One region of the Shewanella sp. FJAT-51649 genome, then DNA from elsewhere that is predicted to be linked to it. Evidence: predicted binding sites of a transcription regulator. Region 1 holds the regulator's gene; each other region holds the start of a gene.
What was found. The regulator sigma-54, encoded in region 1, starts transcription at its own class of promoters, with help from an activator protein. The targets are predictions, from matches to a motif close to GTTGGCACGNNNNTNGNNT.
Positions count from the first base shown of each region.

Region 1 (7,811 bases):
AAGCAAAATGGCAGATCCGAGCCGACCAAGGTCGACTCAACAAAGATACCGGCAAGGTTGTATTAGAAAATAATGTTATTATCGATGCCATCAGCCCTGGTGAACCCATACAGACATTGTCCACCAGTTTTTTAGAACTCGATCTCAACACTATGATAATGACCTCTGACCGCATCATTTACGTCACAGGGAAAGATTTTAATATTCAAGGGCAAGGCCTTTATGCCGACCTTAACGCGCAGGAAGTGCAATTGACCAGTCAGGTAGTAGGAACCTATGAAGCAAAATAACATATTACTTGCCGGCCTAATGCTAATCACCAGCATAAGCGCCTTCGCCAAGGTCGGTGACTTACAGCAAGAAGTGAAAATTAAAGCCGTCAGCCAAACTGCGGACATTAAAAACAACCAGATCATTTTCTTCGGTCCGGTTGAAGTCACCCAAGGCTCGATTAAAATCCATGCAGATCAACTACGTGCATTTTCTGCCGAAGGGGAAAACAGCAAGATTTTAGTGGCAACGGGCAACCCTGCGACCTACAGCCAAATTCTCGACGATGGACGCCCAGCTTCGGCGAGCGCCAAAGAAATTCGCTACGAAATGGCGACCCGCACCCTGACCTTGACGGGCTCTGCGACCCTAGACCAAGCGGGTAGCCAAGTTACGGGTAACCTCATCCGTTACGATATTATTCAGCAAAAACTGATCGCTGAGAGCACGGGTAGCGGCGATGATCGCGTGATTACCATTATTCAACCTGACAACTATCAGGAAGAACTCAAGAATCAGCCTGCGGACAAACCTGTGAAAAAACAGGATTCTAAATGACCCAAATCACTTTAAAAGCACAGAATCTCGCTAAGAGTTATAAGAGTCGTCAGGTTGTGAAAGATGTCAGCCTGACGGTCAAAACGGGTCAAGTCGTCGGCCTACTCGGCCCAAACGGCGCGGGTAAAACCACCACCTTTTACATGGTCGTGGGCTTAGTCAAAAGTGATAAAGGCCATATATTTATCGACGATGATGATTTAACTGCCGATCCCATGCACCTGCGCGCTCGCAAAGGCATTGGTTACCTGCCACAGGAAGCCAGTATCTTTCGCAAGCTGACAGTGCACGACAATATCATGGCGGTACTGCAAACCCGTAAAGAGCTCAATCGCGACCAACGCGAAGAAGAGCTGGAACATCTACTCGAAGAGTTCCATATCACCCATATTCGCGATAGCCAAGGCATGTCGTTATCGGGCGGTGAACGTCGCCGCGTCGAAATTGCCCGCGCCTTAGCGGCCAATCCTAAGTTTATTCTGCTCGATGAACCCTTCGCCGGTGTCGACCCGATTTCGGTTATCGATATCAAGAAAATCATCGAACAACTCAAGAGCCGAGGCCTTGGGGTACTGATCACAGACCACAATGTGCGCGAAACATTGGACGTCTGTGAACATGCCTACATTGTCAGTCACGGAAACCTGATTGCCGAAGGAACTCCCGCAGAGATCTTAGACAATCAGCAAGTTAGGGCTGTGTACTTAGGTGAACAATTCAGGCTATAGTTACTTAAACAGAGCCAATTAGCCTTGAATTTTGGCTTATCAGCGCCATCAATATGATAACAAGCGGCCTAAATTCAAAATAATAACGTAGGGATCAGCGGTAACATGAAAGCGTCACTCCAGCTCAAACTGGGTCAACAGTTAACCATGACGCCACAACTTCAACAGGCCATTCGTCTGTTGCAATTGTCGTCATTGGAACTGCAGCAAGAGATCCAGCAAGCCTTAGACTCTAATCCTCTTCTCGAGCTGGAAGAGGAGCAATTCGATGCGCCTACCGAACGTAAGCAAGATATCGCCGATACCGACTTTAGCGAAACGACGGCCCAGCCACAGGAACAAGACAATTCCACCGTGGACATTGCCGAGTCGCTGACCAAAGAATCCCTACCCGAAGAACTGCCCATGGACACCACTTGGGATGAAGTCTTTACCGCATCGCCAAACTCAGGTTCAGGCGCGAGCCGTGAAGATGACATGCCCTTCCAAGGGGAAACTAGTGAAGGCCTGTACGAACATTTAGAATGGCAAAAAAACCTCACGCCCTTCTCTGAAACCGATTTAGCCATCGCCACCGCGATTATTGATGCCATCGACGATCAGGGTTATCTCACTCAAAGTACTGAAGATATCCTCGAAGCTATGGGCAATCCAGAGATAGAACTGGATGAAGTCGAAGCCGTACTCAAGCGCATTCAACACTTCGATCCCGTCGGTGTCGCAGCAAGGGATTTAAGCGAATGTCTGCTTATCCAACTCTCCCACTTTGCGCCGGATACCCCACACCTCGAAAACGCCCGCATGCTGATCAAAGATCATTTAGATCTGATCGCTGCCCGCGACTTTAGGTTGTTGATGCGTAAAACCAAGCTTAAGGAAGATGACCTGCGCGAGAGCATTGCCCTCATCCAAACCTTAAACCCTCGCCCCGGCTTACTCATCACCCCTGTTGATGAAGAATATGTCATCCCCGATGTGTCGGTGTCGAAGAAAAATGGTCGCTGGGTGGTCGAGTTAAACCCAGACTGTATGCCAAAAATCAATGTTAATCAGCAATATGCAGCCATGGCGCGCAGCACTAAAAGCCAAGCCGATAGCCAATTTATCCGCGGGCATCTGCAAGAAGCCAAGTGGTTTATTAAAAGCCTTGAAAGCCGTAACGAAACACTGCTCAAGGTGGCAAACTGCATAGTGCAATATCAACAGGGTTTCTTCGAATACGGTGAAGAAGCCATGAAACCTATGGTCCTAAACGATATCGCCGAGGCGGTAGAGATGCATGAGTCCACCATTTCACGGGTAACCACACAAAAATACATGCATACCCCAAAGGGACTTTTTGAACTAAAATATTTCTTCTCAAGCCACGTCGGGACTGATGATGGCGGTGAGTGCTCATCCACGGCAATCAGAGCCTTCATTAAGAAACTGGTTGCAGCGGAAAACCAGAAAAAACCATTAAGCGATAGCAAGATGGCGCAACTTCTGGCAGAACAGGGAATTAACGTTGCGCGCAGAACCATTGCGAAGTACCGAGAGGCGATGCTTATTCCCCCTTCCAATCAGCGTAAAAGTTTATAGCCTAAAGTGGAAATCGGAGGACGTTTATATGCAAATAAACCTGAGTGGACACCATATCGAGATTACTGAATCGTTACGGGCTTATGTTGAGGAAAAGTTTTCAAAACTTGAACGTCATTTCGAACAGATCAATAATGTGCACGTTGTGCTCAATGTTGAGAAAATGCAACAAATTGCCGAAGCGAGAATCAACCTCACCGGTGGTGAAGTCTTCGCGACTTCAGAGCATGCAGATATGTATGCTGCCATAGACGTCCTGATCGACAAGCTTGATCGTCAGGTTATTAAACACAAAGAGAAGTTAACAAAACACTAGCAATGGAACTTCGTACCATACTGCGGCCGGAATGCACGACCTGCGCCACTCCGGGCAGTAAGAAAAAGGTACTGGAACTTATCAGCGACTTAGCCGCTGCCCAGTACCCCACCCTCTCATCTCAAGAGATCTTCGAAAGCCTAGTGGCGCGCGAAAAGATGGGGAGCACAGGTATAGGTAACGGCATCGCCATTCCACATGGTCGATTAACCGATATAACACAACCCATAGCCATATTGGTGAAATGTGAGGAGCCGATAGCCTTTGATGCTATCGATAAACAACCTGTCGACATTTTATTTGCGCTGCTGGTGCCTGCTGACCAATGTCAACAGCACTTAAGCACTTTGTCCTGCATGGCTGAAAAGCTCAGCGACAAACAAATATTGAAGCAATTGCGCAAGACGCATGATGAAACGGAACTCTATCAGGTAATCACTGGATGAAACTGGTCATAGTGTCAGGGCGCTCAGGCTCAGGCAAATCGGTCGCACTAAGAGTGCTTGAAGATCTCGGCTACTATTGTGTCGATAATCTTCCTTTGCCGCTGATTGGCAGCTTACTCGAACAGCTCAAGGGCAGTAACGATCTCGTCGCCATCAGCGTTGACGTGCGTAACCTGCCGGAGCAAGACAAGGTACTCGTCAAACAGCTCGCCAGCCTGCCAGAGGGCACTGAACTTACCAGCTTCTTCTTAAATTCCAGCGATAAAGTACTGCTAAAGCGCTACAGCGAGACTCGGCGCTTACATCCCTTATCTAAGAGCCGAGTATCACTGCAGGAAGCCATTAAGCTTGAAGGCAAATTGCTCGAGCCACTGTCGCAACAGATGGATCACTACATAGATACCTCGAATCTGAATATCTATGAACTCAGCGACCAAGTACGGCAAATCCTGCTTGGCAGTGTCGATAAGGAACTGGTGATCAACTTCGAGTCCTTCGGTTTTAAGCATGGTATGCCAACCGAAGCCGACTTTATGTTCGATGTGCGCTTTTTACCCAATCCCCATTGGGAACCCGAGCTGCGCCCCCTCACTGGCTTAGATGAACCTGTGGCAGAGTTTTTAAATCGCCAGCCACTGGTCAATAAGTTCATCTGGCAAATCGAGAATTTACTCGAAACTTGGTTGCCCCATTTAGAACGTAATAACCGCAGCTATTTGACCATCGCCATCGGCTGTACTGGCGGTCAACACAGATCGGTTTACGTGGCCGAGCAACTGGCTAAACGCTTTAGCAACGGCAAACACAAAGTGAATGCCCGCCACCGAGAGTTAAGCCATGCCAAAGCTTGAGCGCCAAGTCACCATCTGCAATAAACTCGGCTTACATGCCCGCGCCGCCACTAAGCTCGTGGTGTTGGCCTCAGAGTTTGATGCCAGCATTACGCTGATCCAAGGTGAGAAACAGGCCTCTGCCGCCAGTGTGTTAGGGCTACTCATGCTGGAAACGGGTATGGGTAAAACCATTACCCTGATTGCCGAAGGCCCGGATGCCGAACCAGCGCTCAATGCCATTTGCGCGCTTATTGACGCTAAGTTCGACGAAGCCTGCTAATTGCCTCGACATCTCATCTCGATGATCTCTACCGTTATTCAGTACCCTGTTTGGTTTTGATTTCAGCACCTTATACCAGTAAAACACATTTGTGACTCGACGCCCTCCCGTGCGCTCAATTACAATACACTGCTGCGCTTTGGCTTAAGTCCTCAACAGCCAAACGTCCCTATCCACCGTCGCCATCTTGGAGGAAACATGCCTGTAGAAGCCTCAGACAGCTTACAAGTCGAACAACGTCTCGACCAACTGAGCCATGCCCTCAATAGCGGTATGTTTGTGCATGTCAGGCAAATGCTGCAAAACATGGCGGCGTCGGATATCGCATTGATTTTAGAGTCCTCGCCCCCTAAGGCGCGGCAAGTGTTGTGGCAACTTATCGATCAAGATCAGCTCGGGGATATTCTCGATGAACTCAGTGAAGAGTTAAAAGATCCACTGATCCGCGCCATGAGCCCTGAGCGGGTTGCCAAGGCGACCGCCAGTATGGATACGGACGATCTCGCTTATATCCTGCGAAGCTTGCCGGATACCGTTTATAAGCAAGTATTGCAATCAATGAGTCTGCAAAACCGCCAGCGGGTGGAGCAGGCGCTTTCTTACCCAGATGAAACTGCGGGCAGCTTAATGAACACAGATACTGTGACCTTAAGGCCCGATGTGAATATCGATGTGGTACTGCGTTATTTGCGCCAACGGGGCAATCTGCCCGACACCACTGACACCTTATACGTGGTGGATAAGCACGATCGCGTACTTGGCGGGGTCAAACTTGCGGATCTGCTCACCTGCGATCCCAATACTCATATCAGCAGCATTATCGATACCGATATCGAGAGCATTCCCGTGGGCATGTCCGACAGTGAAGTCGCGCAGCTGTTCGAGCGCCATGACTGGGTATCCGCCCCCGTGGTCGATAGTGAGGGCAAGTTACTCGGGCGTATCACCATCGATGACGTGGTGGATGTTATCCGTGAAGACGCCGAGCACTCCATGATGGGGATGGCGGGGATGGACGACGATGAAGATACCTTCGCCCCTGTAGTGAAGAGCACTTTCCGCCGCTCACTCTGGCTGACAATTAACCTGTTTGCCGCCCTGTTAGCAGCCTCTGTCAGCAATATGTTTGAAGGCACAATCGAACAATTCGCCACGATTGCGATTTTAATGACAATTGTCCCTAGCATGGGCGGGGTCGCGGGTAATCAAACCTTAGCTCTGGTGATCCGTGGGATTGCTTTGGGTCATATTGGCCAGAGTAACGCCCGCTGGCTGATTGGCAAAGAACTCGCCATTGGCTTTTTGAACGGCCTCATGTGGTCGATTTTGGTGTTTATCGCGGTATTAGTTTGGAAAGATGATATGGCGCTTGCCAGCCTGATTGGCGGCGCAATGCTCATCAATATGACGGTCGCAGGACTGGCTGGCGCCAGTATTCCGCTGATCTTAAAGCGCTTAAAAGTGGATCCTGCGTTAGCGGGCGGCATGGTGCTCACCACAGTCACCGATGTCATTGGCCTATTTGCCTTCCTAGGATTAGCGACCCTGTATTTAATGCACTAGTACTCAACCTGCTAAAACGAACAACAAAAATGGCGCCATAGGGCGCCATTTTAATAAGTCAATTAGCACTATTTTTTAGGCGGCTGAAAACCATAACCCGTTAAAATCGCTTGTCCCTCAGGAGACAAAATAAACTCGGCTAAAGGCGCAGCTGCATTATTGGCATCCTTTAACACCAATAGGCCATAGTCGGCACCAACCGCTAGCTCAGGCGGTAAATCGACAATCTTGAGGCTTGGCACTTCTTTTTGTGCCAGCACCGCATTGGTGCAATAGGTTAAGAACACGTCCGCCTGCTTATTTTCCATCACCCAAGCATAGGGATTACGATCTTTCGGCGGTTTAGCGCTCTCAGGCCCACCCGTTAGCTGCAAGGCTTTGGTTTCTAATGTGGTTTTTGCATTGGCTTTTAAGGCCTCGGCTTTCGCAAACACGGCCCAAGCATAATCCCCCGCAGGATCGGCTTTTGGCGTCGACGTTCCGACTTTAGTTTGCGGCGCGAGCAGGGTATCTAATAAATTCGCACTGGTGAGTGGCACATCCGCCTGGGCAATGGCGCAGAGCTGGTTACGGGCAAACATTTGCACCTGTTGACCCGCTCCCGCATCGACTAAGGCCTGCGGGTGTTTCATATTCGCCGAGGCGAAGATATCGACTCGCTCACCCTCTTGGATCCGCTTGAGTAATAAGCCCGAAGGCGCATACTGCGCCGCGACTTTGGCGTCGGATTTCGCTTGATAAGCGGCAATAATATCGTTCATCGCCGCCTTTAAACTGCCAGCGGCCCTGAGTTCAATTGGTGCAGTTGCCTCAGAGCTCATTGTTGCGCCTTGCGCCATTCCCGCCATCAATGTCGCCCCTAAACTGATTGCGAACACTAAACCTTGTTTTGCCATGCTGTACTCTCCATTCACACAGAAATGTCCTAGTGCATACAAGACGGCAAAACCTTTAGCGGATCAAGTATTACCGCAGCTGGATAAATGCAAATCGGGACGATTGTGGCCAAGATCACTTAAGTCTTTTAGGTGACTGGACAAATTGTCCACTAAGGTAAATTGTTCCCTAATGCCCCCTAGAGCACATAGTTCGTTCACACAAATTGCCACCCAGTGCAGAAAGTAAAAAGTCGCCCGTAGGCGACTCTTATTTTATGGCAATTATTGCCCCGTTGGGGTTAACACAATTTCCACTCGACGGTTTTGGGCGCGACCTGCGGCATTCGCATTCGATGCG
Region 1 is NZ_CP080411.1:769,342-777,152, reverse strand. It holds gene lptC (LPS export ABC transporter periplasmic protein LptC) at 1-290, shown strand, start outside; gene lptA (lipopolysaccharide transport periplasmic protein LptA) at 277-828, shown strand; gene lptB (LPS export ABC transporter ATP-binding protein) at 825-1,556, shown strand; gene K0H59_RS03395 (RNA polymerase factor sigma-54) at 1,662-3,137, shown strand; gene hpf (ribosome hibernation promoting factor) at 3,166-3,453, shown strand; gene ptsN (PTS IIA-like nitrogen regulatory protein PtsN) at 3,456-3,899, shown strand; gene rapZ (RNase adapter RapZ) at 3,896-4,750, shown strand; gene K0H59_RS03375 (HPr family phosphocarrier protein) at 4,737-5,012, shown strand; gene mgtE (magnesium transporter) at 5,211-6,575, shown strand; gene K0H59_RS03365 (molybdate ABC transporter substrate-binding protein) at 6,644-7,471, opposite strand; gene K0H59_RS03360 (OmpA family protein) at 7,736-7,811, opposite strand, start outside.

Region 2 (7,811 bases), 2.4 Mb from region 1:
ACTGCAATTCTTTATGTTGCATATTGGTATGCACGCAAATACACAAGCAGGTGGCGTCACGAACGGTCGTTTCCAACCCCTTGAAAACGCATCGCAAAAAGTACGCTGCCGCGGTCAGGTATTGCCACAATCTGGCACGCTCACCTATCGCATGGAAGTCACCGAAATTGGCATGAGCCCTCGCCCCTATGCCAAGGCGAATATCGATATCCTGCTCAATGGCAAAGTGGTGGTGGATTTCCAAAACCTCGGGGTGATGATTAAAGAAGAAGCAGATTGCACCCGCTATTCGCAAAGCCATTCTTCACAGGGCTGCTCTTCGCAAAGCAGTTCTTTACAGAGTAATGATGCCCAAGCAGCAAATATCGACAACCAAGCGGAACAAGCGCCACTGATGGCGCAAATCCCAGATGTTTCAGCTCCCGAGAATAAAGGCGTTGTGCCGCTTAAGCATGTGAGCGCGCCGATTGCGCCAGCAGGCTCTAAGTACGCCAACCGCGTGCCCGACACCCTGCCGTTTACGCCTTACCATTTGTTTGAGTTTGCCACCGGCGATATTGAAAACTGCTTCGGCCCCGATTTTAGTATTTACCGTGGTTTAATCCCGCCGCGCACGCCCTGCGGCGATCTGCAACTCACCACCCGAGTGGTGGCCATTGAGGGCAAACGTGGCGAGCTGAAAAAGCCATCCTCCTGTATTGCCGAGTATGAAGTGCCCTGCAACGCGTGGTATTACGCTAAAAACAGCCACCCAAGTGTGATGCCTTACTCTGTGCTGATGGAAATCTCATTGCAGCCCAATGGCTTTATCTCGGGTTATATGGGCACGACCTTAGGCTTCCCGGGGCAGGAATTATTCTTCCGCAACCTCGACGGCAGTGGCAAGTTACTGCGCGAAGTGGATTTACGCGGTAAGACCATAGTCAACGATTCGCGCCTGCTATCCACCGTGATTGCTGGCAGCAATATCATTCAAAACTTTAGTTTCGAACTGAGCTGCGATGGCGAGCCTTTCTACCGTGGTAATGCGGTTTTCGGTTACTTTAAGGCCAATGCGCTTAAAAACCAGTTGGGTATCGACAATGGTAAAATTACCCAAGCCTGGCATATTGAGCGCGGTATTAAAGCCGACAGCCAAATCAATCTGTTAGATAAAAATGGCCGCAGTTTTGTGGCGCCTCAGGGCAAGCCACACTACCGCCTCGCGGGTGGTCAGCTGAACTTTATCGATAAGGCCGAGATTGTCAAAACTGGCGGTAAGAAGGGTCTGGGATACTTGTACGCCGAGCGCACTATTGACCCGAGCGATTGGTTCTTCCAGTTCCATTTCCATCAGGATCCTGTAATGCCAGGCTCCCTAGGTGTCGAGGCGATTATCGAATTACTGCAAACCTATGCCATAAACCAAGACCTAGGTGCAGGTTTCAATAATCCGAAATTTGGCCAAATTCTGTCAGAAATTAAATGGAAGTATCGCGGTCAAATTAATCCATTAAACAAACAGATGTCGCTGGATGTGCATATCACCAGCATTGAAGATAAAGACGGTAAACGCATCATCAAGGGCGATGCCAACCTGAGTAAGGATGGCCTGCGCATTTATGAGGTAACCGATATCGCAATCTGCATCGAAGAGGCATAGCGCTAGCGCCTAACTTGCGGCATTAACAACAGTTAGCTTAAACAGTACACAACAGCCGCAGTGCAAGGGAATAACCCCACTGCGGCAAACAAATTCAGGCCCCAAACACCTAAAAGTGAACAGCCCAAATGACGAATACCACACTCGATAATAATAAGCTCAGTCCTTGGCCATGGCAGGTTGATGAAGCCGCCATCAGTTTCGATATCGATTCCCTTGGCAAAAAACTTAAAGATCTCAATCAAGCCTGTTACTTAGTCAATCATGCCGAGAAAGGCCTAGGCATAGCCCAAAGCGCCGAGGTGGTGGGTCTTGTAGAACCCAGCAATAGCTTACACAAAAGCAATGGTTTGCATCCTGTGAGTGCCTTCGCCCCCGCCCTTGGCACCCAAAGCTTGGGCGACAGTAATTTTCGCCGCGTGCATGGGGTGAAATACGCCTATTACGCGGGCGCCATGGCCAACGGCATTGCCTCGGAAGAGTTAGTTATCGCCTTAGGTCAGGCGGGCATTTTGTGCTCCTTTGGCGCGGCAGGGTTAATTCCATCTCGCGTTGAAGCCGCGATTAAACGCATTCAAACGGCATTGCCCAATGGCCCCTACGCCTTTAACTTGATCCACAGCCCGAGCGAGCCAGCGCTTGAGCGTGGCAGTGTCGAACTCTTCCTCAAGCATCAAGTGCGTACGGTTGAGGCCTCGGCTTTCTTGGGCTTAACGCCGCAAATCGTCTATTACCGCGCCGCAGGCCTGAGTCGCGACGCCAACGGCGAGATTGTGATTGGCAATAAAGTGATTGCTAAAATCAGCCGTACCGAGGTGGCAACCAAGTTTATGGAGCCAGCCCCCACTAAGATGCTGCAGCAATTAGTGAACGAAGGGCTTATCAGCGAAGACCAAATGCTAATGGCGCAATCTGTCCCTATGGCCGATGACATTACCGCCGAAGCCGACTCAGGCGGTCACACCGACAATCGTCCTCTGGTCACGTTATTGCCGACCATTTTGGCGCTCAAAGATACCATTCAAGCCAAGTACCAGTACAAGACGCCGATCCGTGTGGGCGCAGGTGGGGGTATCGGCACGCCAGATGCGGCGCTGGCGACCTTCAATATGGGCGCGGCCTATATTGTCACCGGCTCAATCAACCAAGCCTGTGTTGAGGCGGGAGCCAGCGAACATACCCGTAAGTTACTCGCCACCACCGAAATGGCCGATGTGACTATGGCGCCCGCCGCCGATATGTTCGAAATGGGCGTTAAGTTACAAGTGGTTAAGCGCGGTACCCTATTCCCGATGCGTGCCAATAAACTCTATGAGATTTACACCCGCTATGACTCGATTGAGGCGATCCCGACAGAGGAAAGACAAAAGCTGGAAGAGCAAGTGTTTCGCGCCTCGTTAGATGAGATTTGGGCAGGCACTGTGGCGCACTTTAATGAGCGCGATCCTAAGCAAATTGAGCGCGCACTGGACAATCCTAAACGCAAAATGGCACTGATTTTCCGTTGGTATTTAGGTCTTTCGAGCCGCTGGTCAAACACGGGTGAAGTTGGCCGCGAAATGGATTATCAGATTTGGGCAGGCCCAGCCCTCGGCGCCTTTAATGCCTGGGCTAAAGGCAGTTATTTAGATGATTACCGCGAGCGCAATGCGGTCGATTTAGCTAAACATTTAATGCAAGGCGCAGCCTACCAAGCACGGATTAACCTGTTGTTATCCCAAGGGGTAAGTATTCCGGTCAGCTTGCAACGCTGGAAACCACTGCAACGCTGCTAATTCGCTTTGGTAAACTTTATTGAGCGGGTTAAGTGAAAACTTAACCCGCTTTTTTTGACTTCAATTTTTGATTCATTTATGGGTCAACTTCCGCTCGGCATGGTGCAATCAATCGAATACATAATGCCAAAAGCCGATTGGAGTTCCGTTTCCGCTCTGCATTGTCACTTCAGTGGCACGCCGTAAACCCATCCTTGGGGGCTCAACGGAAAAATCCCTTTTTCCGATGTCCACTGCCGTGACAATGCTCGCCTGCAAACTATCAAATACATACGGCCTGATTTTAAAATGGATTACAGAAACGAACTTTGATGGACGAGATTCCCCCTCGATTTCCCCACTGCAACTCTTACCGAATCGCAGGTAAAAATTGCCTATCTCGCTTATATCAGCCAATACTCTCGCCAATACAGAATTTAAAAATAACATTAATAATCAGTAAATTAATCAACAATTTCAAAGTTGGCATTAAGCTCGCAATATCTCCTTTGTGAGTTTATTGCGGGATTGAGTGATAACGGGATGTAAGACGTAACCTAGCTTACTCAACTAGCTCTCAACAACGAACTCAACTAGCTCGCTCGACATAATAGTACAGAGTGAAAGAAGACAGAAAAACCGAAATAAGACAAAGGAGGTGGCTATGTTAGGTTGGACCTTAATGTTTCTGGTTGTGGCCATTATCGCCGGACTGTTTGGATTTACGGGGATCGCTGGCGCCGCAGCGGGGATCGCAAAGATTATTTTCTTCCTATTTATTGTATTACTTGTGATTTCCCTGCTGGTCAACGCCCTTAAGGGCAAGGCACCACGCGCTTAAATTGGATAAAAGGAGAATCGATATGAAACCTATCACCATGATTACCACTGCATTTTTAGCCTTATTATTAACCTTTGGGCTGTCAGCCTGTAGCGACAATCACGCCGAGGACGCAGGCGAAAAAATCGATGAAGCCATCACAGATACAGGCAATGCGATTGAAGATGCCTGTGAAGAACTGAAAGAAGGCGTTAAAGCGAAAGATACCCGCTGCTAGGACGGATGACGGCGAGTAGAGAGTCCCGCAAACGAGCCTATCAGGGGAACCACAGTTCAATTGAGTACCACCGAACCACTTTATCGCGACAGTCATTGGTCACGATAAAGTGGGTTTCCCTGAGGCTCGCCGTTTATTGATGGAGGAGATGCCAATGCTGAGTAGGATCCACATTAAGTATTTCTACCTGTTCGGAGCGCTGTTATTTGGCTATTTCGCCGTAGCAGGACACTCTCCCATCCTCACCTTTATTTGGGCATGGAGCAGCCTATCCCTCGCCCTTGTCGGCTCGGCCTATTGGTTTAATCTCGCCAGTATTTTTAGAAAACGTCAGGATGGATCCATCCCTTGGTATATTCGCTGGGGCTTTATTCCATTTTTATTAGGGTGCCGACTCTATAATCTCTGGGCACGGCGCCGCGATAGCGTGCCCTCAATGCAAGCCATTGATAAATATCTGTACTTGGGTAGCCGCTTAAGCGCTGCCGATTTACCTAAACTGAATCGTTATGGCATTACCGCTATTTTAGATGTCACCGCCGAATTCGACGGCCTCGATGTGTCCCTGTATGAAGAGCATATCGACTATCTGAATATCCCTATTCTTGACCACAGTGTACCGACTAGCGCCCAATTAAATCAGGCGATTAACTGGTTACATCGCCAAGTACGTGCCCAAAAGCGGGTATTAATCCACTGTGCGCTCGGCCGCGGGCGTTCCGTAATGGTGCTGGCCGCTTATCTTGTATGCCGCCGCCCCGAACTCAGCTTCGCCGAGGTGCTGCAACAGATTAAAAGCATTCGTAAAACCGCAGGGTTAAATCGCTGGCAACTTAAAGCGCTGGAGCAGATGTACACTAAAGGGGAAATCAAACTGCATAAACGCGCCTGGATTATCGCCAATCCCGTCTCTGGCGCGGGTAAATGGCAAAGCCATGGCGAACAAATTTGCACTGAACTGAAACACTATTTTGAGGTGCAGTTAGCGCTCACCACGCCAGAGATTAGCGCCCAAACCCAAGCGAAAAAAGCACGGCTTCAGGGCGCCGATATCATTATCGCTTGCGGTGGCGATGGCACAGTCACAGAGGTCGCAGCGGAGATTATCGACACCGATATCACCTTAGGCATTATCCCTCTAGGCACCACCAATGCCCTGTCACACGCCCTCTTTGGTTTAAGCAGTAAGCTCAATGCTGTCTCCCAAGCCCTTGATAATATTATCCAAGGCCAGACACAGACCATAGACACAGCGCGTTGCAATGAGCGACTGGTGTTACTGCTGGTCGGCATTGGGTTTGAGCAACAAATGATTGAGTCGGCAAGCCGCGAGCGTAAAAATGCCCTCGGCCAACTCGCCTATCTCGATGGTTTGTGGCGCGCGGTGAACACCGACACCAACCTCGAGTTGCAGCTGACTTTAGATGACCAAGCCCCAATGACAGTGCAAACCCACAGCCTAGTGGTTGCCAATGCCGCGCCTTTTACCAGCTTACTCGCCCAAGGTAAGGGCGAACCCAATATGACTGACGGCTTGTTGGATATCACTTGGTTGGATTCAAATAATGAGCCGAATGAACAGCTTATCAGCCTGGCTGAACTGGCTTTTACCGGCTGGATTAAAGAGGCCGCCAATAGCGACTCTGCGCCCTCGAGCAACACTGGCAAAGTAAAACACGCCCACGCAAAAAAGGTGAAGATCAGCAGTCAGCCCCCATGCAAGTATGTGATTGATGGCGAAATTTGTGAGCCGGAGGAACTCAATATCGATATCCTGCCCGCCTCTTTGAAGGTGTTTGTGCCCTATCAAGCGCAAAATGATGAACCGCAGTCAGAGTCCCAAATAAGCTAACACTTTTAGAATCAACTCTGAATCAAAGCTGAATCAAATGCGGAATCAATGCATTAGCTTATTTTAGGCATTTAAAGGTAGATGGCTACTTGGCGACACTATTGCTAACGGGATCTTCGCTAACGGAATCTGCATCAGCGGTTTGAACGTCTGACTCCTGCTCATATTTACTGAGCTTGTTATAGAGGGTTTTAACGCTGATCCCAAGCTGCTCGGCGGTGTCGGTTTTATTGCCCTGACTCGTTTCAAGCGCTTGGTAAATGGCGATTTTTTCCAGATCCTCAAGGCGCATACCTTGGGGGATCACCACATTTTCCTCCGCAGACGCCTCTTTTTCCAAACTGGGCGTAAGCTGTAAATGCTCAGGAGTAATCTCATGGTCCGCCAGAATATAAGCGCGCTCGATAGCATGCTTTAACTCGCGCACATTCCCCGGCCAAGTGTGGGCTGCAATCGCCTCTAAACTTGTGTTCGAGAACACTTTGCTCTGTTTTTCCGCCGCATTGCGATAGGCCAGAAAATGCTTTGCAAGACCCACTATATCTTCCCCGCGTTCCCGCAATGGCGGCACTTGAATGGGAAAATGCGCTAAACGAAAGTACAAATCTTCCCGCAGCTGCCCTTGCTCAATCGCCACTAGAGGATCGCGGTTTGTCGCCGCCACAATACGCACATTCGCCTTGAGCACCTTAGGGCTACCGACGGGGCGATATTCATTATTTTCGAGCACCCTTAATAGCTTAACTTGATGCTCGAGCGGCATCTCGGTGACTTCATCGAGGAATAAGGTGCCGCCTTCGGCCTGCTCAAATACCCCTTGATGATCACGATTCGCGCCAGTGAAAGAGCCTTTTACATGACCGAAGAGTTCACTATCGACCAATTCTGGGCTCAAGGCGCCGCAGTTAATCGCAATATAGGGCTTATTCACCCGTGGGCTGGCTAAGTGAATGGTATTGGCGACCAGTTCTTTACCCGCGCCACTCTCACCGATAATCAACACATTGCTCTCGGCGGCCGACACGCGGCGGATAGTGCGATACAAGCGGTGCATAGGTAACGAGGAGCCCACCAGCAGACCATATTGGTCTAATTCGCTGGCAAAGGGGCGAATGCGCGTCGAAGTGTTGGCAACCAGATGCTGGGCAAAATCCGCTAAGGTTTCGCACAGCAATGACATATCGATGGGCTTACGGAAATGGTAGCCCGCGTATTTGGACAAGAGTTTATCGAGGTGAGGATTCGGCAGGCCGTCGGAGAGGAAAATAAACTCCACATCCGCAATGGCGCTGGACTCGAGTAAGGCTAAGTAATCTTCACGACTTAGAAGGGGCAGCTCAATGATCGCCACATCGATACGATTGGCCTCCAGCTGACTAATCCAAGATAAATCATCGGTACTGCGTAGCTTGTTGTAGGTCTGCGCGCCCTCGAGCTGCACTAATGCCTGCTCAGTTTCGAAGTCCTGTAGATGATAGAAAAGCGTTGGTCGGATCATCTTGTGC
Region 2 is NZ_CP080411.1:3,238,575-3,246,385, forward strand. It holds gene K0H59_RS14350 (beta-ketoacyl synthase N-terminal-like domain-containing protein) at 1-1,642, shown strand, start outside; gene pfaD (eicosapentaenoate synthase subunit PfaD) at 1,771-3,417, shown strand; gene K0H59_RS14360 (DUF1328 domain-containing protein) at 4,061-4,237, shown strand; gene K0H59_RS14365 (hypothetical protein) at 4,260-4,454, shown strand; gene K0H59_RS14370 (diacylglycerol kinase family protein) at 4,609-6,306, shown strand; gene K0H59_RS14375 (sigma-54-dependent Fis family transcriptional regulator) at 6,392-7,804, opposite strand.
Region 2: a site for sigma-54 is predicted at 3,879-3,897, ahead of K0H59_RS14360 (DUF1328 domain-containing protein). Genes of this name have one in related genera too.

Region 3 (7,811 bases), 770 kb from region 1:
TCAAGCTGCGACCTCAATTAACGAACAGACTTTAAGCTTTTTACCTCGACTGATAGTGACCTTACTGGCCTTGATGGTCATGGGACACTGGTTAGTGCAAACCCTGATGGATTTCTTTATCGAAATGGTTAACCGCATTCCCCAAGTGGTGGGTTAAGTCCATGGAGCTGCTGCTCGACACCTTAATGCAAACCATCGCCTCTTACATGTGGCCATTGTTTCGCGTGACCAGCATGTTGATGGTCATGGTGGTGTTTGGGGCTACAACAACTCCGACTCGTGTACGTTTACTGTTAGCCGTTGCCATCACGCTTGCCATTGCGCCAGTTTTGCCGCCCGTAAAGGATGCCGAACTCTTTTCCTTAAGCGCTGTTTTTATTACCGCCCAGCAAATTATTATTGGTGTCGCCATGGGTTTTGTGACCCAAATGGTGATGCAAACCTTTGTGTTAACGGGCCAGATCATTGGTATGCAAACCAGTTTAGGTTTTGCCTCTATGGTCGACCCTGGATCTGGTCAACAAACACCAGTGATAGGTAACTTCTTTTTGTTACTCGCGACGTTGATTTTTCTCGCCGTCGATGGACACCTGTTGATGATCCGCATGCTCGTCGCCAGTTTTGAGACCTTACCGATTTCGAATCAAGGATTAACCTTAACAAGTTATCGCTCGCTAGCGGAATGGGGCTCCTATATGTTTGGCGCGGCACTGACTATGTCGCTCTCGGCGATTATTGCCTTACTACTCGTTAACTTATCCTTTGGGGTCATGACCCGCGCCGCGCCGCAGCTGAACATTTTCTCGATAGGTTTCCCCATCACTATGATTGGTGGACTGCTGATTTTATGGTTGACCTTGACTCCCGTAATGGCCCATTTCGAAGAAGTCTGGGCGTCGGCACAGCTTTTGCTGTGTGATATTTTAGGGCTTCAGTGCCAAGCCAATGGCATATTCTAACCGGATAGGAACGCGTAATGGCTGAAGAAAGTAGCGGCGAACGCAGCGAGGAACCCACCGGGAGGCGCCTCGAACAGGCGCGAGAAAAAGGGCAGGTAGCCCGTTCAAAAGAGTTAGGTACTGCGACCGTGTTACTCTCGGCGGCGACTGGCTTATATATGCTCGGACCTGGAATTGCGAAAGCCTTATCCAATGTATTCGAGCGTGTATTTACCATGGAACGCGCCGCGATTTTCGATACGAACCAGATGTTTAATGTATGGGGCGTCGTGGGGAGCGAGATTGGCTGGCCGTTACTCAAGATTATGTTACTGATTGTGGTGGTGGCATTTATCGGTAACGTATCCCTTGGAGGGATGAATTTCTCCACCCAAGCCATGATGCCTAAAGCCAGTAAGATGAGCCCGATTGCAGGCTTTAAGCGGATGTTTGGTGTGCAGGCCTTGGTTGAATTAACCAAAGGGATTGCTAAGTTCTCCGTGGTGGCTATCGCGGCTTATTTGCTACTCAGTCATTATTTCAACGATATTCTGCTCCTATCTGCCGATCATCTCCCCGGTAACGTCCATCATGCGCTGGATTTATTGGTATGGATGTTTATTCTGCTTTGCTCCTCCGTCTTGGTCATAGTGGTCATCGATGTGCCGTTTCAGATCTGGAACCACAATAAACAGCTGAAAATGACTAAGCAGGAAGTCAAAGACGAGTATAAAGATACCGAGGGTAAACCTGAGGTCAAAGGGCGAGTACGGCAAATGCAGCGTGAGTTAGCGCAGCGGCGCATGATGGCCGAAGTCCCCAATGCGGATGTGATTGTGGTAAACCCTGAGCATTATGCCGTGGCCATTAAATACGATGTAAAGCGCTCTGCAGCGCCTTTTGTTATTGCTAAAGGGGTGGACGAAGTCGCGTTTAAAATCCGCGAAGTGGCAAGGGCACATAACATTGCGATTGTTTCGGCGCCACCGCTGGCGCGGGCCATTTATCATACCACTAAGCTTGAGCAGCAGATCCCTGAGGGCCTATTTACTGCGGTGGCGCAGGTACTTGCTTACGTGTTCCAGTTACGCCAGTACCAAAAAGGTCGTGGTCGTAAACCTATCCCAATTCCTGTTAATCAACCCATTCCTGACGATCTAAAACACTAGTTAAGTGAAGAGATAGTTCACAGAGATAAAACCACAACAAGAAGCGCTAGCGGTTGGCGCGCTTTTTGCTTTCAGGCTGTTATACGTCAAAGTTTAGGTATCTGTGAATGGATGTTAAAGCTTCCCTAGGCCAAGTAAAACAGTTGAAACTGAGCTCTTTCAAGGGCATAGGTACGCCAATGCTAGTGCTTGCGGCATTGGCTATGATTGTATTGCCTATCCCGCCGTTTCTACTCGACGTTTTATTCTCCTTTAACATTGCCTTGGCTTTGATTGTTCTTCTTGTCGCGATTTATACCGACAGACCCTTAGACTTTGCTGCTTTTCCAACTGTTTTATTAGTTGCGACATTGCTGCGACTCGCGCTTAACGTGGCATCGACCCGTGTAGTGCTACTCGAAGGTCACAATGGTGGTGACGCCGCCGGTAAGGTGATTGAGGCCTTCGGCTCCGTGGTGATTGGCGGTAACTATGCAGTGGGTCTAGTTGTATTTATCATCTTGATTATTATTAACTTTGCTGTTGTGACTAAAGGTGCTGGCCGTATTGCCGAGGTGAGTGCTCGCTTTACCTTAGATGCGATGCCCGGTAAGCAAATGGCCATCGATGCCGACTTAAACGCAGGTATTATTAATCAGGATCAAGCCAGAACCAGACGCGCCGAGGTGACCCGCGAAGCCGACTTCTATGGCGCAATGGACGGTGCGTCTAAGTTTGTGAAGGGCGATGCAATTGCCGGTATTATGATCTTGGTTATCAACATTCTCGGTGGGTTTATTATCGGGATTGTGCAGCATGGTTTGACATTCTCCCAAGCCGTTGAAATTTATACCCTGTTAACCATCGGTGACGGTCTCGTCGCGCAAATCCCTGGTTTATTACTGTCAATCGCCGCTGCGTTGATGGTAACCCGTCAAAATGAATCTGGCGATATGGGGCAGATGCTGATCAGTCAGATGTTTGACAGTCACAAGTCGCTCAGTATTGCGGCCGGCGTACTCTTTGTGATGGGTATTGTGCCTGGCATGCCACATATGGCGTTTTTAAGCTTTGCCGTGATCACCGCTGGTGCCGCTTACTTTATCTTCAAACGTAATGAAGCCAAACGTGCCAAAGCCCTTGAGCAAGTCAAAACGGGCCCAACGGAAAGAGCCGAAAGAGAACCTAAAGAACTTAGCTGGGACGATGTGCACCATGTTGACACTATCGGTCTGGAAGTGGGATACCGTTTGATCCCGTTGGTCGATAAGGGCCAAGGTGGAGAGTTACTGAGCCGGATCAAAGGGGTACGTAAAAAACTTTCGCAAGAACTGGGCTTCTTGGTGCCTGCGGTGCATATTCGCGACAACCTCGATTTATCACCCAATGCCTATCGTATTTCGTTAATGGGCGTGGTAGTCGGAGAGGCGGATATTCGCCATGACTGCGAACTTGCCATCAACCCAGGCCAAGTTTACGGTAAGCTCGATGGTATCGAAACCCGCGACCCAGCCTTTGGTCTCGAAGCCGTGTGGATTGCCCCAGAGCTGCGTGAACATGCACAAACCTTAGGTTATACCGTGGTGGATGCTGCGACAGTGGTGGCAACCCATATCAGCCAAATATTGACGAATAACGCGGCGAAACTCTTAGGCTACGAAGAAGTGCAACAACTGATGGATATGCTTGCCAAGCATTCGCCTAAGCTGGTGGATGGCTTTATTCCTGATGTGATGCCGCTCGGAAATGTCGTAAAAGTGATGCAAAACCTATTAAATGAAGGAGTTTCTGTCAGAGACTTGCGTACCATAGTGCAAACTTTGTTAGAATACGGCACTAAGAGTAACGATACTGAAGTGTTAACGGCGGCGGTGCGTATCGCATTGAAGCGCATGATAGTTCAAGAGATCTCGGGTCCCGAACTTGAAATACCTGTCATAACTTTGGCGCCAGAGTTGGAACAGATGTTGCATCAATCAATGCAAGCAACCGGTGGCGATGGTCCGAATATCGAACCCGGTCTTGCAGAGCGTATGCAGCAATCTTTAGCGGATGCCGCTCAAAAGCAAGAAATGGTTGGTCAGCCCGCTATTTTGCTAACGTCAGGTATGTTACGTGCGACACTGTCTCGCTTTGTTAAATATACTATTCCTAATCTCAGAGTGATTTCTTACCAAGAAATCCCCGATGAAAAGCAAATACGCATAGTGTCTGCCGTCGGCCAGTAGAGGACGCATAAGTGAAGATTAAACGTTTTTTTGCCAAAGACATGCGTGCTGCACTGGCCCAAGTGAAGGACACGCTCGGCTCCGATGCCGTGATTATGTCGAATAAAAAAGTGAATGGCGGCATTGAGATTGTGGCCGCCGTTGACTACGACGAGCCCAAAGCGAAGGCACCTGCAGCTGCACCGACTTTTATGGATGTGAGTGATGATTTAGTGTCACTCGGTGCTAAAGCGCCGATTCGTGCTGAAACTAAGCTAAAACCCTCGGCGCCAGCGGACTCTCTCCAAGCTTTGCTCGAGAAGCAACAAAGCCGTTTAAACCAACAACTCACCCATCAACAGCAAGACGCGGAATTGCCTGCGTGGGCACAAGCACTACAGGCACCCGCGGCGCCCAAAGCTGAGCGCCGTGATATGGGCAATGCCTTCGATAAGAAGCCTCAGGTATCACAGAAGCAAAATGCGGATCTCGAAGCCATGCGTGATGAGCTAGCATCTTTACGCAATTTGCTCACTCATCAAGTGTCTGCGTTGATGACTGAACACAAAAAACGCATCGACCCTGTGGGTGCTATGCTGGAGTCAAAGTTGCTGGAGGCTGAGTTTTCTCCTTCGGTCGCGAACAAGTTAGCGGCGCTTAGCCAACACTATACTCCGGCAGAATTAGTTCGTGCCTTGCCACAAAGTCTAGCCAATATGCTTGATAATCAAGGTGATGATATCGTTAAGCAAGGTGGTGTTGTGGCATTGGTTGGCCCAACGGGTGTGGGGAAGACCACTTCCTTAGCCAAATTAGCGGCTCGCTTCGCCGCCCATCATGGCGCAGACCAAGTCGCTTTGATTACTACAGATCATTATCGTATTGGCGCCTATGAGCAATTGGCCACCTATGGCAAAATTATGGGCTGTCCCGTTAAGCAAGCCCATGATCTTGCTGAGCTAGAGCAAATTCTGTATCAGTTCAGAAATCGCAAGCTAGTATTGATAGATACTGCGGGGATGGGCCAACGAGATATGCGGCTTTACCAGCAACTTGATAATTTAACTGCAAATAGCAGAATACCTATCCGCAGTTATCTGGTACTGTCTGCCACAGGACAGCGCCGCGTGCTACAAGATGCTGTAAATCACTTTAAACGCATTCCCTTATCTGGTGTTGTACTCACCAAACTCGATGAATCCGTGTCGTTAGCGGGCGCATTAAGTGTGTTGATCCAAAGTGGGTTGCCATTAAGTTATGTTACGGATGGGCAGCGAGTGCCCGAAGATATGAAAGTCGCCGATACTTTATTGCTCGCAGAGCAGGCGTTAGCGGCCTTAGAAAACACTGAACAACAATCGTTACCAGACACAGCGTGGTCAGATAATATGACCTGTGCATTTGAGTAGAGTTATGACCCTGGATCAAGCAAGTGGTTTACGTATGATGAATCAACCCTATAACGAAAAAGTGAAAGTAATCGCGGTTACGGGTGGTAAAGGTGGCGTGGGTAAAACCAGCGTGTCCATCAATACCGCAGTAGCATTAGCCGAAAAGGGCAAGCGTGTCTTAGTGCTTGATGCCGACCTTGGCTTAGCAAACGTCGATGTCATGTTAGGGATCCGTGCCGAGCGTAACCTTTCCCATGTGCTCTCTGGCGATGCTGAGCTGGATGATATTATTGTCCGCGGTCCTAAAGGCATTGGCATTGTCCCTGCGACCTCTGGTACCCAAGGCATGGTCGAATTGAGTCCTGCACAACATGCGGGTTTAATTCGTGCATTCAGTGAGATGCGTACCCAGTTTGATATCCTCATCGTGGATACCGCCGCGGGGATTTCAGATATGGTGCTCAGTTTCTCCCGTGCGTCGCAGGATGTGCTAGTCGTTGTCTGCGACGAGCCAACCTCAATCACTGACGCCTATGCGTTAATCAAAATTCTCAGCCGTGAACACGGCGTTTTCCGCTTTAAAATTGTTGCGAATATGGTGCGCAGTTTACGCGAAGGTATGGAATTGTTTGCTAAACTCAGTAAAGTGACCGACCGATTCTTGGACGTGGCACTTGAACTGGTTGCGACCATTCCGTTTGATGAAAACCTTCGCAAATCAGTGCGTAAACAAAAGTTAGTGGTTGAGGCTTATCCTAAGTCTCCAGCGGCTATCGCGTACCATGGCCTAGCGAATAAGATCATGAGCTGGCCGGTACCACAGCAACCTGGTGGGCATTTGGAATTTTTCGTTGAGCGCTTAGTTCAGCGACCAGATTTTCAAGAGGAAAAAACGAGTGAATAAAGCCGCAGCGTATACTTGTTTAGACAGTAAAACGTCAATCGTTGAACAGTATGCACCGTTGGTTAAAAGAATTGCACATCACTTGCTCGCCAGATTACCTGCCTCAGTGCAGCTCGATGACTTGCTTCAAGCGGGGATGATGGGACTATTAGAAGCATCATCCAAGTTTGATGGTGGCAAAGGTGCAAAGTTTGAAACCTTCGCCGGCATACGGATCCGTGGCGCCATGTTGGATGAGATCCGTCGTGGCGACTGGGTTCCCCGTTCTGTTCATCGTAATAATCGTCGAGTTGCTCAAGCCATTGATGAGTTAGAGCAAGTGCTGGGTCGTGATGCGCGCGACACAGAAATTGCAGAAAAACTTGATATGACGCTCGATGAGTACCATCATATTCTTAACGATGTTTCTGTTGGTAAAATCATAGGGATAGAGGACTTAGGCGTATCGCAGGATATACTCACTCCGAGCGATAATGTGAGCGATGGAACATTTGAAGCATTAGCAGAAACCCAGTTTCATTCAGCACTCGTCGAGGCGATAAAATTATTGCCCGAAAGAGATGCGCTAGTGCTATCGTTATACTACGATGAAGCATTGAATTTAAAAGAAATTGGCGCCATTCTTGAGGTAAGCGAATCGCGAGTTAGCCAGATATTAAGTCAGGCAATGTTGCGACTCAAAGGCAAACTCAAGCATTGGACATAAGTATAATTATTGATTGAGCACAGAATGTCGGCTCACCGGAGGAAACCTTGGACAAGAATATGAAGATTCTCATCGTTGATGACTTTTCGACAATGAGACGTATCATCAAGAACTTGTTGCGAGACTTGGGCTTTAACAATACCCAAGAAGCAGACGACGGCTCAACCGCGCTGCCCATGCTGCAAAAGGGCGACTTTGATTTTGTCGTTACAGATTGGAACATGCCTGGTATGCAAGGGATTGACTTGCTGAAGGCCATCCGCGCTGATGATTCTCTAAAGCATTTACCCGTATTAATGGTTACCGCAGAAGCAAAACGTGAACAAATCATCGCTGCCGCACAAGCTGGCGTGAATGGTTATGTGGTTAAACCTTTTACCGCAGCAACACTTAAAGAGAAGTTAGATAAAATATTCGAACGACTCGCTTAAGCAAGGATGAGCTATGAAGTCACAAACATCAGGGCTCATTACGCTCGAGAAGGCTCAGCGTTTAGTTGAACTATTAAGCGCGAATG
Region 3 is NZ_CP080411.1:1,535,210-1,543,020, forward strand. It holds gene fliQ (flagellar biosynthesis protein FliQ) at 1-157, shown strand, start outside; gene fliR (flagellar biosynthetic protein FliR) at 162-959, shown strand; gene flhB (flagellar biosynthesis protein FlhB) at 977-2,107, shown strand; gene flhA (flagellar biosynthesis protein FlhA) at 2,215-4,314, shown strand; gene flhF (flagellar biosynthesis protein FlhF) at 4,326-5,702, shown strand; gene K0H59_RS07015 (MinD/ParA family protein) at 5,707-6,588, shown strand; gene K0H59_RS07020 (RNA polymerase sigma factor FliA) at 6,581-7,294, shown strand; gene cheY (chemotaxis response regulator CheY) at 7,342-7,725, shown strand; gene K0H59_RS07030 (protein phosphatase CheZ) at 7,739-7,811, shown strand, end outside.
Region 3: a site for sigma-54 is predicted at 2,160-2,178, ahead of flhA (flagellar biosynthesis protein FlhA). Genes of this name have one in related genera too.